Regions from separate parts of the Rhizobium cerradonense genome, predicted to be linked through region 1. Evidence: predicted binding sites of a transcription regulator. Region 1 holds the regulator's gene; each other region holds the start of a gene.

The links. The regulator LexA, encoded in region 1, represses DNA repair genes until DNA is damaged. The targets are predictions, from matches to a motif close to TGTTCNNNNTGTGTTCNG.
Region 2: the regulator LexA is predicted to act here: its motif matches at 3,590-3,607, upstream of dnaE (DNA polymerase III subunit alpha).
Region 3: the regulator LexA is predicted to act here: its motif matches at 2,456-2,473, upstream of PH547_RS03570 (ATP-dependent helicase).

The regions. Positions count from the first base shown of each region.
Region 1 covers NZ_JAQJCK010000001.1:176,830-182,343, reverse strand. The annotation lists gene PH547_RS00960 (mechanosensitive ion channel family protein) at 1-913, shown strand, start outside; gene PH547_RS00955 (DUF2721 domain-containing protein) at 1,020-1,511, shown strand; gene lexA (transcriptional repressor LexA) at 1,905-2,627, shown strand; gene PH547_RS00945 (ComEC/Rec2 family competence protein) at 2,608-5,067, opposite strand; gene gltA (citrate synthase) at 5,348-5,514, shown strand, end outside.
Region 2 covers NZ_JAQJCK010000003.1:567,036-572,549, reverse strand. The annotation lists gene dnaE (DNA polymerase III subunit alpha) at 1-3,353, opposite strand, end outside; gene PH547_RS10335 (hypothetical protein) at 3,710-4,297, shown strand; gene PH547_RS10330 (DUF5680 domain-containing protein) at 4,382-4,849, shown strand; gene PH547_RS10325 (ABC transporter ATP-binding protein) at 4,859-5,514, opposite strand, start outside.
Region 3 covers NZ_JAQJCK010000001.1:726,354-731,867, reverse strand. The annotation lists gene PH547_RS03570 (ATP-dependent helicase) at 1-2,403, opposite strand, end outside; gene PH547_RS03565 (flagellin N-terminal helical domain-containing protein) at 2,859-3,872, shown strand; gene PH547_RS03560 (YiaD family glycine zipper/OmpA-like lipoprotein) at 4,068-4,736, shown strand; gene PH547_RS03555 (DUF2000 family protein) at 4,807-5,214, opposite strand; gene PH547_RS03550 (AraC family transcriptional regulator) at 5,229-5,514, shown strand, end outside.

The DNA of each region.
Region 1 (5,514 bases):
TCCGGCGATCGACGCCGCTGTTCGCGGTGCGCTGAAGAGCGTCGTCGTTCTGATTTTGGCCGATCTCTGCTGGCAATTGTCGAGGGCATTCATTGACGAGAAATTGAGCGCCGCCGACAGCAGTGCCTCCTCGCCATCGGCGGAAGCCGCGCGCGCGGGCCGCCTTCGCACCCTGTTGCCGATCTTCCGCAACGCGCTGGCAGCCATCGTTATCGCAGCCGCCGTCCTCACCGTGCTGTCCGAAATGGGCGTGCAGATCGGGCCGTTGATTGCGGGGGCCGGCATATTCGGCGTGGCGATCGGCTTCGGCTCGCAAACGCTCGTCAAGGATATCGTCAGCGGCATTTTCTACCTGATGGACGATGCCTTCCGCGTCGGCGAATACGTTCAAAGCGGCAGCTACAAGGGAACCGTGGAATCTTTCAGCCTGCGTTCCGTCAGGCTTCGACATCATCATGGTCCGGTGTTCACAGTTCCCTTCGGCGAACTCGGCGCCGTTCAGAACATGAGCCGCGACTGGGCGATCGATAAATTCCTGCTACGGGTTCCGTTCAATACCGACGTCACCAAGGCGAAAAGGATCGTCAAGCAAATCGGAGAGCAGTTGAAAGAAGATCCGGAAATCGGACCGCAGATTCTTGAAACCCTGAAAATGAAGGGGGTGGAGCAAATTGGCGACTTCGGTATCGAACTGAGTTTTGCCTTTACCGCCCTCCCCGGTCGGCAAACCTACATACGGCGCCAGGCCTATACCATGATCCGCGACGCATTCATGGAAAACGGCATCGACTTCGCTCAGCCGACAGTGCAGGTGGGTGGCGAGGAAAAATCCGATGCCGCGATCGCAGCCATGACACTGCAGAGAAAGAAGATCGCTGAGCAAATGACGCAATCGGCAGCGCCGCCGACCTGAACGTTCGCGCGAGATCAGTAACCAGCCTCATCTCCGCGCGCTTCTTTGGCAAGGCGACACCTCTGGGGCGGATACCGGATGACGTTGGACAGAAAGGAGATCCAATGTGCTGAACGACCATCTGACGTCTATTGCCGCGCACGTTATTCAGATAGCGCTGACAGCGGTCTTTCTGCTGGCGGGCACTGCCGGGTGCCTCAATGTCTTTTCGGCCAGGCTCGCCCGCGTCTCCGACCGGGTCAACAGCCTTTTCGAACGGGTGACCTCTGAGGACCCGGATGAAACACGGTTGCTGCAGCTCTACTATCTGCGGCGGCGAACATTGGCGCTGGAGATCGCAGTTCTGCTCGGCACGACATCGGGCGTGTTCACATGCCTTGCGACGCTCGGCCTCATGGGCGGTGCGATTCGCCAGCAGTTTCGCGAGCAATTGCTGCTCTGGCTCTTTGGGCTTGCCGTCTTCGCACTCATGGGCGCCTTTGTGGCCTTTCTCGTCGAGATGATTCTGGCCGGGCGCAGCATGCTAAGGCAGATCGCCAACGACCGTACCTTGCTCGAGCACCGGCACGGGAGTTCGAGGAAAAGTTCAACCTATTGATATCCCGTCGAATATTACTACGGATGGCACCAATCCCGGCCCCTCAGAAATCCGGATTCCCAGTCAGATCCATAGCTTGCTCTCCATGGTTCGGAGAGTGTCGTCCTCCAAAGAGCTTATAGAACGAAGAACATGGCTTTTCGCCGCCTTGGAGATAATCAGTTTTGGGATCGTCCGAAATTTTGCTTCGCCCGATTCCGCATATATTTCTGCTATTTAGTTTGAAGGTGCCGGGAAAAAATCATCTGCCCGGGACCTGTTATGTTCCCCATTTATTTGATGCACCTACAAAATGTTCACCGAAATTTAAGGGCTTGCGGAACACATATGGAACATATAGTGTCCGTTCTGGATTTGTTTCACGACACCTTCTCAGTCCCGAGGTTCAAAACGATGTTGACGCGCAAGCAGCAGGAACTGCTTCTCTTCATTCACGAACGAATGAAGGAGTCCGGTGTTCCGCCATCTTTCGACGAGATGAAGGATGCGCTGGACCTTGCGTCCAAATCCGGTATTCACCGTCTCATCACGGCTTTGGAAGAGCGCGGCTTCATCCGTCGCCTGCCGAACCGAGCCCGAGCGCTGGAGGTCATCAAGCTGCCGGAGGCCTATAGCCCGAGCCTGCAGCCTCGCCGCGGCTTTTCGCCAAGCGTCATCGAGGGTAGCCTTGGCAAGCCGCAACTTGTGCCGCCGCCCGCACCCGCAAAGCCGGTGAGTGAGGACAACAACAGTTCGGTTTCGGTACCCGTCATGGGCCGCATTGCCGCCGGCGTTCCGATCTCGGCCATCCAGAACAATACTCACGACATCACCGTTCCCGCCGACATGCTCGGCTCCGGCGAGCATTATGCGCTGGAGGTCAAGGGCGACTCGATGATCGATGCCGGCATCTTTGATGGCGATACCGTCATCATCCGCAACGCCACGACCGCCAATCCCGGCGACATCGTCGTCGCTCTCGTCGATGATGAAGAGGCGACATTGAAGCGCTTCCGCCGCAAGGGAGCCTCGATCGCGCTTGAAGCGGCAAACCCTGCTTACGAAACCCGCATCTTCGGGCCGGATCGAGTGAAGGTACAAGGCAAGCTCGTCGGTCTCATTCGCCGCTATCACTGACCGGTGACGCCGGCTTGAGCGGCGCGCCAAAAGTGTCTGTTCGCCAGTCGTAGGAGCGATGCAGGCTCCATGGCCGCGAAAGGTTTTCAAACGCTGCCGTCATTATCGGTTTATCGGTGCTAAGGCTCATTTCGATGGACCCTGTGCGGCGCAATGTTGCACCTGTGAAGAGCGTGGCGCCAGAGCGGCAGCGATCAAGACGCAGCCGTACGGAGGTGATGACGATATTGGCCGTGTCGCAGGCCGGAGCGAGATAGGCGGCATCTTCAATGGTGACAAGCATGTCGCCATTATCCAGCATTGCCACGCACCATGCACCTTTTTGGCAGGCGAAACCGCCCGGCCCGGCCGCGTCTAATGCCGCATCCATCGCCTTTCGAACGGTGCTCTGTTCTTCGGAATTCAGGCGACGATGCTTGTCTGATTTGCTGATTTTGGGGAGCTGACTATCCGGCGGAAGCATCGTTGGCGGTTGCTGCTCGGTGATCGCCAATGCTCTTTGCCACTGCTCGAAGATGAAATCCGGCGGTTTTTCGCGGTTTGTCGTCAGCGCACCGTTGCGCAACAAGGCGACCAGCGTGCCGTCCTCGGAGATCATGAGATCAGGCTTCAGGACACCGGGGCCGAGCGCCACGACTGCGACCGAACCGGTGATCAAGAGCGCACCTGCATGTCGCAGCCATGTTCTCAGCAAGGTCATCAGCAAGAAGCCGGCTATGACCGTCGGGAACAGCCAGACCGGCAGCCGGCCGAAGGGAATATTACCGCCCCAGGCGGCAACCGTTTTGGCAATGACGATGACGACATCAAGTCCCCAGCCGGTTATCTGCCAGAAAGGGGCATCAACGCCAAATGGCATCAGTAGCGTCGCCGCCATGCCAAACGGCATGACGACAAAGGAGACGACCGGCATAGCCGCCAGATTGGCAACGAGGCCATATGTCGCCAACCGGTGAAAATGTTCTATCGAGAAGATTGCCGTCGATGCGCCGCCTATAAAAGAGGTCGACAATATGCTTCCGAAGAAACGGGAAACGAAGAGCAGCGGACGCATGACCCGGAACCGGGAGAGAACGCTCTCCCGATGCGGCCTCCTCGCCCAGAGCGAATAGCCGGACACCAACGCCAGGGTCGCGGCGTAAGACATCTGAAAACTTGGTCCGAGCGCCTGCGAAGGCGACAGTATGAGAATGACTATCGCCGATAGCGCCACGTTGCGCAGGCTGATGGATGGCCGGTCGAAGAGCACGGCGATCAGCATGATCGCCATCATGATGAAGGCACGCTCCGCGGATACCCCGAAGCCGGAAATGAGGTAATAAGCCGTCACTGTGACCAGCGCGCCGAAGGCCGCAATCTTCTTCGTTGGCCAAGCCTGTGCCACGCCGAAAAACAGACTGAGGGCATAGCGTAAACCGACATAAAAGATGCCCGCGGAGAGCGCCATGTTTAGGCCGGAGATGGCGATGATATGCGCAAGACCCGAGGTCCGCAGCGCTTCGGTCGTGTCGTCTGAGATCGCTCGTCTCTCATCGGTGACAAGCGAAGCCGCAAAGGCGCCGGTGTCTCCGGGCAAAAGCGTCCTGATTCTATCGCCGATATGGCTGCGCAAACCGGCAAGCCAGATATCCGCCTTGTCGAGGACCGATCCCTGAACTACATCACTAGTCGGTGACAATAGTGTCGGCGTTCCATAGGCAAAGCCATTCGCGCCGGTGCCATCGAAATAGGCGCTGAAGGCGAAATCGTTGAGGCCGGGCAAGGCAGGTCCGGCCGGCGGCGTCAACCGCGCTCTACCCTGAATGCGGTCGCCGAGTTCGAAGGGCTGGAGCTGTTTGCGCACGAAAATGGTGATCTGCGCCGGCGGCCTGCGAATGGTCGGTTTTTCCGTTGCCTCCAGGGCGACGACATAGCGCCAATGGCCCTTGTCGTCGGCTTCACGCCGTTCGATCCGCCCGGTGATGGTGGTCGTCACCGCAGAGTCGAGCATCACCGTCGATGCGCGCCAGGTTTCGCATTGCGCCAGAGCCATGCCGGAGCACATCAGCATGCCGGCAAACAATATGTGCCGTAGCACTCGCCCCGCGTGCTGCTGGCGGAAGAATGCGACAGCGAAGATAAGGAGGGCCGCAAAAACAGCTTGCGGCGGCGGATCGGCTCCGACCGAGAACCAGACGATCGCGCCGGCGCCGATGTAGACCGGCGCAAATAGCATCGCGCGACCGTGCGCCGCCTCTTCTTCGGCTAAATGGTAAATGCCGGGTCGGATGCTGCCCGCCGCGAGGCGAAGGCGGGCAATAAGCGCGGCATGGTCCTGTGTCCGCTCCGGCCGCGACGCTTTGGCACGAGAAATAACGGCGCCCACGCCCTCCTCGCGCACGGCAACCGCAGCCAATTCCCGACTATCCACCTGCGGATCCGGTGCCTCTAAATTAGGCATATACTCCAGCGCCCACGCAAAACTACAGCTATAGCGAGAGTTTTGCCGTCACCGGCCAGTGATTTCAACTGAAATCGGCGTCATCGCCGACAAATGACGCTAATTCACGCTTGCGCAAAATGGTCCCTTCTACCGCAGTGCCCAAAAGTTGATACCGCAATGCACAAATAGGCGTAAGGATAACTTGGCATTAGGCTCTGGATCATATAGCTAATCGTTAGTCGCTTAACCCTTTGGCGCTTTTTAAGGCGCCAATCCCGCCAAATCTTGGAGGATCAGCATGACGGAACAAAGCGCGAAACTAACTTGGGGTGAAAAGACGGTGGATTTGCCGGTTAAGTCCGGAACCATCGGCCCAAGTGTCATTGATATTGGTGCCCTTTATAAGAACACCTCCACTTTCACCTACGATCCTGGCTTCACTTCGACTGCGTCGTGCGAATCCAG
Region 2 (5,514 bases), on a different contig from region 1:
CCCTTGGCGTTGAGATGCGCGGCAACCGCTTTCAAAGGACCGGAATCGCGGACATAGACACGCAGCGCCTTCTGCATCTGCAGCGACTTTTCCTCCAGCGACTGCGCCGTCTGTAGGCGCAGACTGATGCCTTCCGGCCGTTCGTCCGCCTGCGCAGTGATGACGAAGGATTTGCCGACTTCCAGCACGTCGCGATACTGATTGAGCACTTCCGAAAACAGCACAGCTTCGAACTGGCCGGAGGCATCGGAGAAGACGAAGATGCCCATCTTGTTGCCGGTGCGCGTCTTGCGCTCCTGCTTGGAAATCACGGTGCCAGCCAAGCGACCGTTGCTGGCCCCCTGCTTCACCGCCGCCGAAAAATCGGCAAAGGTCTGCACGCGCATCTTGTTCAGGACGTTCTTGTAAGTGTCGAGCGGATGGGCCGTGAGGTAGAAGCCGAGCACCTGGAATTCGCGTAGCAGCCGCTCTGAGGCGAGCCAGGGGGTGAAAGGCGGGAATGAGATCTTCTCAGGTCCCGAGGCAGCGCTTCCGAACATATCGGACTGACCACTTCGCTTGTTTTCCTGCGCGACCTGCGCATAGCCCATGACCCGGTCCAGTCCACCGATCAGTTGCGCGCGGTCGATATCGAAGCAATCGAAGGCGCCCGCGGAGATCAGGCTTTCCAGCACCCGGCGATTGATCTGCTTCGGATCGATGCGCAGGCAGAAATCCTCGATGCCGGCAAAAGGCTGGTCGCCGCGCACCTCGACAATATGGTCGACGGCGGATTCGCCAACGCCCTTGATGGCGGCCAGCGCATAGTAGATCCGGTTGTCGCCCGTTTCGAAATGGCGGAACGAGGTCTGGATCGATGGCGCGATGACTTCAATGCCGAGGCGCTTGGCGTCCTGGCGGAAGTCGTTGACCTTTTCGGTGTTCGCCATATCGAGCGTCATCGAGGCCGCGAGGAACTCCACCGGATAATGCGCCTTCATATAGGCGGTCTGGTAGGAGACGATGGCGTAGGCGGCGGCGTGCGACTTGTTGAAGCCGTAGTTCGCGAACTTGGCGAGCAGGTCGAAAATGACGTCCGCCTGTCCCTTCGATACGCCATTCTTGACAGCGCCGTCGACGAAGCGTTCGCGCTGCTGATCCATCTCGGCCTTGATCTTCTTGCCCATGGCGCGGCGCAGAAGATCGGCCTCGCCGAGCGAGTAACCAGACAGGACCTGGGCGATCTGCATCACCTGCTCCTGATAGACGATAACGCCCTGCGTCTCCTTCAGCAGATAATCGATCGTCGGATGGATCGATTCGATCTCTTCCTCGCCGTGTTTGCGGGCATTGTAGACCGGTATGTTTTCCATCGGGCCCGGACGATAGAGGGCGACCAGCGCGATGATGTCCTCGATGCAGTCCGGGCGCATGCCGATCAGCGCCTTGCGCATGCCCGCACTTTCTACCTGGAACACGCCGACCGTCTCACCGCGCGAGAGCATGTCGTAAGTCTTCTTGTCGTCGAGCGGAATGCTGGCGAGATCAAGCGTAATGCCGCGCTTGGCGACGAAATCGACGGCTGTCTTTAGAACCGTCAGCGTCTTCAGGCCGAGGAAGTCGAACTTGACCAGGCCGGCCTGTTCCACCCATTTCATGTTGAACTGGGTGACCGGCATGTCGGAGCGCGGGTCTCGATACATCGGCACCAGCTTCGACAGCGGCCGATCGCCGATGACGATGCCGGCGGCGTGTGTCGAGGCATGGCGATAAAGGCCCTCGATCTTCTGGGCGATATCGAGCAGACGGGCAACGACCGGTTCCTTGTCGGCCTCCTCCTGCAGACGTGGTTCCTCCTCGATCGCCTTGCTGAGCGGGGTCGGATTGGCGGGGTTGTTCGGCACCAGCTTGCAGATCTTGTCGACCTGGCCGTAGGGCATTTCCAGCACGCGCCCAACGTCGCGAAGGGCGGCGCGCGCCTGAAGGGAACCGAAAGTGATGATCTGCGCCACCTGCTCGCGACCATATTTGGCCTGGACATAGCGGATCACCTCTTCGCGACGATCCTGGCAGAAGTCGATGTCGAAGTCCGGCATCGACACGCGCGACGGATTGAGGAAGCGCTCGAACAGCAGCGAGAAACGCAGCGGATCGACGTCGGTAATCGTCAGCGCATAGGCAACCAATGAGCCCGCGCCAGAACCGCGGCCCGGGCCGACCGGAATATCATGCTGTTTGGCCCATTTGATGAAGTCCGCGACGATCAGAAAGTAGCCGGGGAATTTCATGCGCTCGATGACGCTGAGCTCGAACTCCAGCCGCTCGCGATAGTCCTTCTCCGCATAGCCGGCCGCCATGCCGAGCGAGGAGAGACGCCGATCGAGACCTTCGACCGCCTGGGCGCGCAGTTCCGCCGCCTCGGCGCGTTCGGCTTCCTCCGGATCGTCGGTGGCGCCGGTAAAGCGCGGCAGGATCGGTTTGCGTGTCTTCAAGACGAAGGAACAGCGCCGGGCGATCTCGACGGTGTTCTCCAAGGCTTCCGGCAGATTGGCGAACAGCTTCGCCATATCGGCGCGGCTCTTCAAATAGTGATCCGGTGTCAGGCGAAAACGAGTGTCGTCCGAAACAATGGCATTGTGGGCGACCGCCATGAGGGCGTCGTGGGCCTCATAGTCCTCACGCGTCGGGAAGAAGGCCTCGTTGGTCGCGACCAGCGGCAATTCATGCTCATAGGCGAGCGCGATCATCTTCTGTTCGTGGCGACGATCATAGGTGCCGTGACGTTGCAATTCGACATAAAGCCGATCACCGAACAGGTCCTTGAGCGTCAGCAGACGCGACAGCGCCTGCGGCGCGTGGCCTTCCTTCAACGCCATATCGACCGGACCGCCAAGCGAACCGGTCAGCGCAATCATGCCGTCCGTGCCGATTTCCTTCAACCAGGAGGCGGTGATATGGACAGCCTGATTGCCTTCGCCGCCCAGATAGGCGCGGCTCACGAGATCGACCAGCCGCTCATAGCCCCGCTCCGTGGCGGCGAGCAACACGATGGACGGCAGCTTGGCGAGTGCCTGTTGCGGGCCGCGCTTTTCGCCCTCGACACTATCTTCCATGTCGATCGACACCTGGCAGCCGATGATCGGCTGCAGGCCCTCATCCATCGCCTTCTGGGAAAACTCCAGCGCGATGAAAAGGTTGTTGGTATCGGTGATGGCGATGGCCGGCTGATTGTCGCCCGCCGCCTTGGCGAGGATCTTCTTTAGCGGCAATGCGCCTTCGAGCAGAGAATATGCGGAATGGACGCGAAGATGCACGAATTCCGGCGTATCTCCGACCGGCGCACCCGCTGCGCCGCTGCTCATCATATCCGCCATCATATGCCTTTCCGCATGCCCAAATGAATCGGCTGCATTTTCGGCATAGCGGACGATAAAGTCCATAAGTTGACTTCATGATTCACGGGCGCATCGCAACACCCGTGGGGATAAGTTTCACATCGCCATCATGATGAGGGAAAAGCTGGCGACAAACATGACGATGGAGGTGAATGCTGCAACGTCTCGAATGATATCGGTCATTTACGCGCTCCTTACTCGTTATGTTTCTTTTTTGTTCTATTTATGTTCGAGAGTCAATAGCTGCATCAATAATTTTCATCATCAGTATTTTGAAGAGTACCAATGGACCGAAGCACAACCCCTAAGCTATGAAAACGCGAGGGGGGATCACGATGAAACCACTTGCCTGCGCTCTCATTCTGCTTTCGGTTACATCCGCGGCTCACGCTGACGATACCATTGCGCCCGACCGCATCATCGACGCGGCGGTCGGCGATTGGAACAAGGACGGTAAGCCGGACCTTGCTTTGCTGGCGTTGGCCCCGCCAGACGACGAGACCACGATCGGCATCTATATTTATCTCCGCGACAAAGAACATCAGTTGCTCAAGCTGGCGGCCGCCGCACCCGACAAAGTATGGGGCCGAGGCGAGCCGGGCGGTATCTTCGGTCAGGAGCCTTCGATCACGGCGCTGCCCAATGGTTCGATCGCCGTCATGTCCCAGAATGACGCGATCGGGCGCGACCGCTGGCATCAGACGCTCACCCTCGCCTTCCGCAACAACGCCTTCGTCGTCGCCGGCTACACCTTTGATTACCGGGACAATCTCGAAGCCGATAGAAGCTATAGCTGCGACTACAATGTCCTGACGGGCAAGGCGACGAAGAGTGGCAGGGAACTCCAGACTCAAGCCAAAACCATCAAGATCCAGGACTGGAAAGACGATATCGGCCGGAAAGTTTGTGGGGAAAACACGTAGCGGCTTTTCATTTGTTCACCGTATGTTCTTTACTTGCTATCGAGCGCGTGGCATTCTGTGCCCTCACCACGAATGGAGAGGGACATGCCGGATCTTGCCGCGCTGAACGATTTTATTGTTGCCGCGAAGGCGGAGACCTATGTCGGCGATGGCGAGAGGCTGCCGTCCTGCCGGAGCGGCTCGCATGACATCGGCTATGCCAGCGGCCGCTGCCGCTATCTCGATAGCTATTTCGGCGGCACGGATTTCGCCGGACAGGAAGTCGTCTGGTACGATGACGAGCCGGTCTGGGCGATGAATTATTTTGGACGAATCGTCGAGCCCGATCTGATAGATGGCAGGGCTGCAGGGATGGTCATCAAGGCGGCGCTCATGCGGCTCTACCTCGATGAGAAACGCTTTCTCGGCGGTTTCGAATTCACCCATTCATTTGGCCAGTATGTCGATCGCAGTACCGGCGGCTGCGATCATTTTATCGGCCATGAGGTCATCCTCGTAAACGGACGTAAGGCCTATGAGCTGGATTACCGCGGCGGACTGATCGTCCCTTGATGGGCACCGTCAGAATTCGACGACCTTACCGTCATGGATAGTCACGCGGCGGTCCATGCGAGCCGCCAGTTCGTGATTGTGCGTGGCGATCAGCGCGGCAAGCCCGGACTGACGCACCAGCGCCTCCAGCGCGTCGAAGACGTAATGCGCCGTATCAGGATCGAGGTTGCCGGTCGGCTCGTCGGCCAAAAGCACCAGCGGTGCGTTGGCAACGGCGCGGGCAATCGCGACGCGCTGTTGCTCACCGCCGGAAAGCTCGGCCGGGCGGTGATCGGCGCGATGACCAATGCGCATATAGTCGAGGAGCTGGGCAGCGCGAGCGCTTGCCTCTTTCCGGGAGAGACCGGAAATCAACTGCGGCATCATGATGTTTTCTAGCGCGGAAAACTCGGGCAACAGATGGTGGAACTGATAGACGAAGCCAATCTCGCTGCGACGGACGGCCGTGCGCTTTTCATCGGACAGTCCCTCACAGGCCTGGCCATTAATCGTCACCTCGCCGCCATCTGGATGTTCGAGCAGGCCGGCAACGTGCAGAAGCGTCGATTTCCCCGTTCCCGACGGCGCGACCAGGGCAACGATCTCGCCGCTGGTCAAGGCGAAATCGGCGCCCTTCAGGATCGACAGCCGCGTTTCGCCCTGCCCGTAATGACGCTCCACGCCCG
Region 3 (5,514 bases), 550 kb from region 1:
CGTCAGCTTGTTCCCTTCGATCTCGGAAACATTGCCGTTCCCAAACTTTATGTGGAAGACGCGGTCGCCGATCGCAAATTTAGAGGGTTCGGTGGAGGTGGATTTGGCGACGAGTTCGCCGTCGATGGTGCGGGTTTTGGGGCCGCTTTCGCCGTAGCCGATGCGTTCGACGGCGTGGCCGGAGCGGGAGCCCCAATTGTCGCGGGTGGCGTCGGTCTTGTTGGCCTGGGCGCGTTTCCAGCCGGGAGTGGAATAGGAGTTGGCGAAAGGGTCGGCCTTGTCGAAGCGCGACTGGCCATAGCCGCCGCGGCCGTAACCGCCGTAAGATTGCTCCATCTCGGCCACTTCGACATGGGTTTCCGGCAGTTCGTCGAGAAAGCGGGAAGGGATGGTCGATTGCCAGAGGCCGTGGATGCGGCGGTTGGAGACGAACCAAATGTGGCAGCGGCGCTTGGCGCGGGTGAGGCCGACATAGGCGAGGCGGCGTTCTTCCTCCAGGCCGGCGCGGCCGCTTTCGTCGAGCGAGCGCTGGTGTGGAAACAGGCCTTCCTCCCAGCCAGGCAGGAAGACGGTGTCGAATTCCAAGCCCTTGGCGGAGTGCAGCGTCATGATCGAGACTGCGTCCAGATCCTCGTTCTGCTCGGCGTCCATGACGAGGGCTACGTGTTCGAGGAAGCCGCGCATGGATTCGAAGCTTTCCATCGAGCGGATGAGTTCCTTCAGGTTTTCCAGCCGTCCGGGTGCTTCCGCCGATTTGTCATTCTTCCACATGTCGGTATAGCCGGACTCTTCGAGAATCTGCTCGGCAAGCTCGGTATGCGGGGTGTTTTCAAGCAGTCCCTGCCAGCGGCGGAAGGATTGCACGACGTCGAACAGCGCCTTGCGCGCCTTCGGCTTCATTTCGTCCGTTTCGATGATATCGGCCGCTGCCGCCAGCATCGGAATGTCGCGGACACGGGCGTAATCGTGCAGCGCGCGCACGGTGGTGTCGCCGAGGCCGCGCTTCGGCGTATTGATGATGCGTTCGAAGGCGAGGTCGTCGGCCGGCTGGCAGACGAGGCGGAAATAGGCCATGGCATCGCGGATTTCGAGGCGTTCGTAGAAGCGAGGGCCGCCAACGACGCGGTAGTTCAGGCCGAGCGTAACGAAGCGGTCTTCGAATTCACGCATCTGGAATGAGGCGCGCACGAGGATCGCCATGTCGTTGAGATTGTGCTTGTTGCGCTGAAGCTGCTCGATCTCCTCGCCGATCGCGCGGGCTTCCTCCTCGGAATCCCAGGAGGCGTGCACCTGCACCTTGATGTCGTCGGGATCGGAGCGGTCAGTGAATAGTGTCTTGCCAAGTCGGCCCTCATTATGGGCGATGAGATGTGCGGCCGCGCCGAGAATATGCTCGGTAGAGCGGTAATTGCGCTCCAGTTTGATGACCTTGGCGCCGGGAAAATCCTTTTCGAAACGCAGGATGTTGTCCACCTCAGCGCCGCGCCAGCCGTAGATCGACTGGTCGTCGTCACCGACGCAGCAGACATTCTGCAGCTCGCCCTTTTGCCGCTGCGCCAGTAAACGCAGCCACATATATTGAGCGGTGTTGGTGTCCTGATATTCGTCGACGAGGATGTAGCGGAACCGCTGGTGATAATCCTTCAATATATCAGGATTCTGACGGAACATATTGATCGGATGCAGCAAAAGGTCGCCGAAGTCGCAGGCGTTCAGCGTCTTCAAGCGGGCCTGATACGCGGTATAGAGGTCGCGTCCCTTGCCATTGGCAAAGGCGCGCGCATCGCCTTCCGGAATATCGGCCGGGCCAAGGCCCTTGTTCTTCCAGGTGTCGATCATCCCGGCAAATTGCTTGGCGGGCCAACGCTTGTCGTCCAGCCCCTCCGCCTGGATCAATTGCTTGATCAGGCGCACGACATCGTCAGTGTCGAGAATGGTGAAGCTCGAGGAGAGGCCGACCAGCTCGGAATGACGGCGCAGCAGCTTGACGCCTATCGAATGGAAAGTGCCGAGCCAGGGCATGCCTTCGACCGCGCCGCCGACGAGGAGGGCGATACGCTCCTTCATCTCGCGCGCGGCCTTGTTGGTGAAGGTAACGGCGAGGATCTGAGAGGGGAAGGCACGGTTGGTGGAAAGGATATGGGCGATGCGGGTCGTCAGCACCCGCGTCTTGCCGGTGCCGGCGCCGGCGAGCACCAGCACGGGCCCATCCAGCGTCTCGACCGCTTCCGCCTGTTCCGGATTGAGGCCAGCGAGATAGTCAGGGCGGCGGCCGCTGTCGCGCGCCGCCATGGCGCGGGCCGCAATACCGCCACCGGCGCTGGGGGCAGGGGCAGGCCGACGCGGCGCCGCGTGCTCCGGCTCCTCGTCAAAGAAGGGAATGTCGTCATGTCCGATGGTCATGCGGCTCAATGTAATGATTCTGCCCTGAAAGGCAAAAGAAACGGCCGGGAAATAGAACAAAAAGTGCACATTTCTTGGGTTGTTAGCCTTTCAAGGGACTGTCTCGCAGTTCCTGCGGCTTGTTGTTCAACGGAGCGGCGGCTGCATGAAGAGATGTAGGAAGCGGCATTGCGTGCGAAGGCGGCCAGGCTCCGGGCGGCGGAATGATCGCAACCTGAACGCGATAACGATTTTCTGATCGAGGGCGATTTATGGTAAATTGCCAGTTTCCATTATCGCTTTCTTAAGCATGATTGCTAATCATAGCGCCTGTAACCGCTCGAGTTTCAGGCGCTGTTTTTTTGCCGGACTCCACCTTCGCCGACTTCGGTTGGCCCGCGCGCATGAGCGCCCGCGGCATGGTTCCAATGTCTTCATGTATCTGTTGTGTATCGTTGCGTCCGGAGTCCTGTGTCGTGAGTATTTTTTCGACCTTCATAAGGGTAAGTTCCCCTGTCAAAACAGCCCTTGAAGTCCTTCGAAACACACAGGCGGATCTGAATGTCGCACAGCGTCAGATGTCATCCGGTCTGCGTGTGCAGACCGCTAAGGACAACGCCACTTACTGGACGATCTCGACATTGACGCGCACCGATATTGGCGCCGTCTCGGCCGTGCAGGATGCGCTGGGGCTTGCTGCTGCCACGGTCAGCACCGCCTCCACGGGCATCACCAGCGCAATCGATATCGTCACTCAGATCCGATCGAAGCTGGTGACTGGCTATGAGGGCAGTGTCGATAAGACCAAGCTCAACGACGAAATCTCCGAACTTAAGGACCAGCTTCGCAGCGTCGGCGAGTCGACGAGCTTCAACGGCGTCAACTGGGTCGTGCTGCAGAACGGTGACGATCCGACCGAGCCACACGAGATCCCGGGCTCCCTCATCCGCCACACCGATGGCACGGTTTCGATCGGCATGCTGAACTATGAGGGTGTCGGCTCGACCAGCGGCCCCATCGTATCGACGGATGCACGATATCTGATCGACGATCAGTCAAGCGGCACGGGCGGCTATGGCGTGCTCACCTCCACGGCTTTTGCAACGGAAGCGGGGGCAGCCGAGAACTATGTGCTGATCGGCAGTAAAAATGGCGATACCAGCGGGCAGGTGGAAATCTCGCTCGACGCCAATACGACACAGGGCGCCGTGACCGACATGGTCAACACCGTCACCGCCATGCTGCACCAACTGAACACGATAGGATCGGCCTTCGGCTCGTTGGAAACGCGCGTCAGTCTGCAAAACCAATTTGCCAGCAATCTCAGCGATTCGCTGACGAGTGGCGTCGGCAAGCTGGTCGATGCCGACATGGAGAGGCAATCAAGCAGGGTATTGGCGCTGCAGACGCAGCAGCAACTGGGATTGCAATCATTGTCGATTGCCAATGCCAGCTACGATACGGTGAGACAACTCTTCCAAAACCTCTGACGGCGGAAGCCTGGATTTCAAGGGGAATAGATCGGCGGAGCGGATCCAATCTCCTTGAACTGGTTAGTTTGGAAGAAAACGCTCCAGAATAGTGGCCGGGCAGCCCGGCCGCGGGTGGACGAAAATTATATTTCATCATATTGCCGCAATGCTTCATATCTGCTGCGGACCATCGAACCGGAGAGCGACGATTCTATGATCAAGAAATTTGCCATCCTTGCCGTCTCGGCAGCCTTTCTCAATGCATGTACGACAACCGATCCCTATACGGGAGAGCAGAAAGTATCCAACACGGCGGGAGGCGCCGCGATCGGTGCCGGCGTTGGTGCGGTTGCCGGTCTTCTCATCGGCCACTCGCCGGCATCGCGCCGCAATGCTGCGCTGATCGGCGCCGGCGTCGGTGCGCTTGCGGGTGCCGGCATCGGCAATTACATGGACCAGCAGGAATCCGAGCTGCGCGCGCAGTTGCAGGGTACTGGCGTCTCCGTAACGCGCGTCGGCGACCGCATCATCCTCAATATGCCGTCGGCCATTACCTTCGACATCGACCAGGATGCGATCAAGCCGGAATTCGATCCGACGCTGAATTCGGTCGCGATCGTGCTTCGCAAGTTCAACCGCACGCTGATCGACGTCAACGGCCATACGGATTCGACCGGCAGCCTGCAGCATAACCAGGAACTGTCCGAACGCCGCGCCGATTCGGTTGCCAGCTATCTCGGCAGCCAGGGCATCGACCAGCGCCGCATGTCTGCCGTCGGCTTCGGCCCGAGCCAGCCGGTCGCCACCAACGCCAGCGAAGCCGGCCGTGCGCAGAACCGTCGCGTCGAAATCCAGATCGCGCCCATTACCCAAAACGGCTGATCTGACGTAGACCTTCAAACAAGGACGGCCGGGTTTTGCGACCCGGCCGTTTTGTTTGACCGCTGCCCGTTCACGAGTGCATCGTCGCGCCTTTGGTGATCTTGTCGACGATCTTCTTGTCCGCGCGCAGCGCGATGCCAACCACCTTGGCGTCCTCAGGCGTAAATTCGGAGAAGACGGCGCGATTGGCGACATCGTGGCCGGTTGAGAACATTTCCTCGATGAAGATCGAGGAGGTGACGTTGCGCTCCAGCGAGCGGCGATGAATCGTGCTCATGGTTTCTTCGTTGGCCGACAATACGATCATCGGCTGGATCGATAGCGCGTTGTAGAGGTTGCCGGCGCGATCGCGATAGGGTTCGCCGATCATGTCAGGAAATTGCCCGGCAATGCCGGTCGCCAGGAAAGCAGTCACGTTCAGTTTCTGCCAGGATTCAAGATTGCTTCGCAGAACGATCGCGATTTTGGTATTGAACATGGGTGATCTCTCTTATGCAGTCTGGGAATGAGCCTTTGCGCGAGGATGTTGCCGGCCATATCTTCGAAGGTCTTGAACGTTCGTGCACGATGCCGGAAGCAAACCGCATCGTCTCCGCACCCGCTTACCCCGGTATCGAGCGTATTCAGGCGCAATTCCATGGTGATGCGTTCGAGCCGCACCGGCACGATACCTATGCGCTCGGCGTCACCATCCGCGGCGTGCAGACCTTCAGCTATCGCGGCGAACGGCGCTACAGCCTGCCGGGAAGGGTGATCGTCCTCCATCCGGACGAGCTGC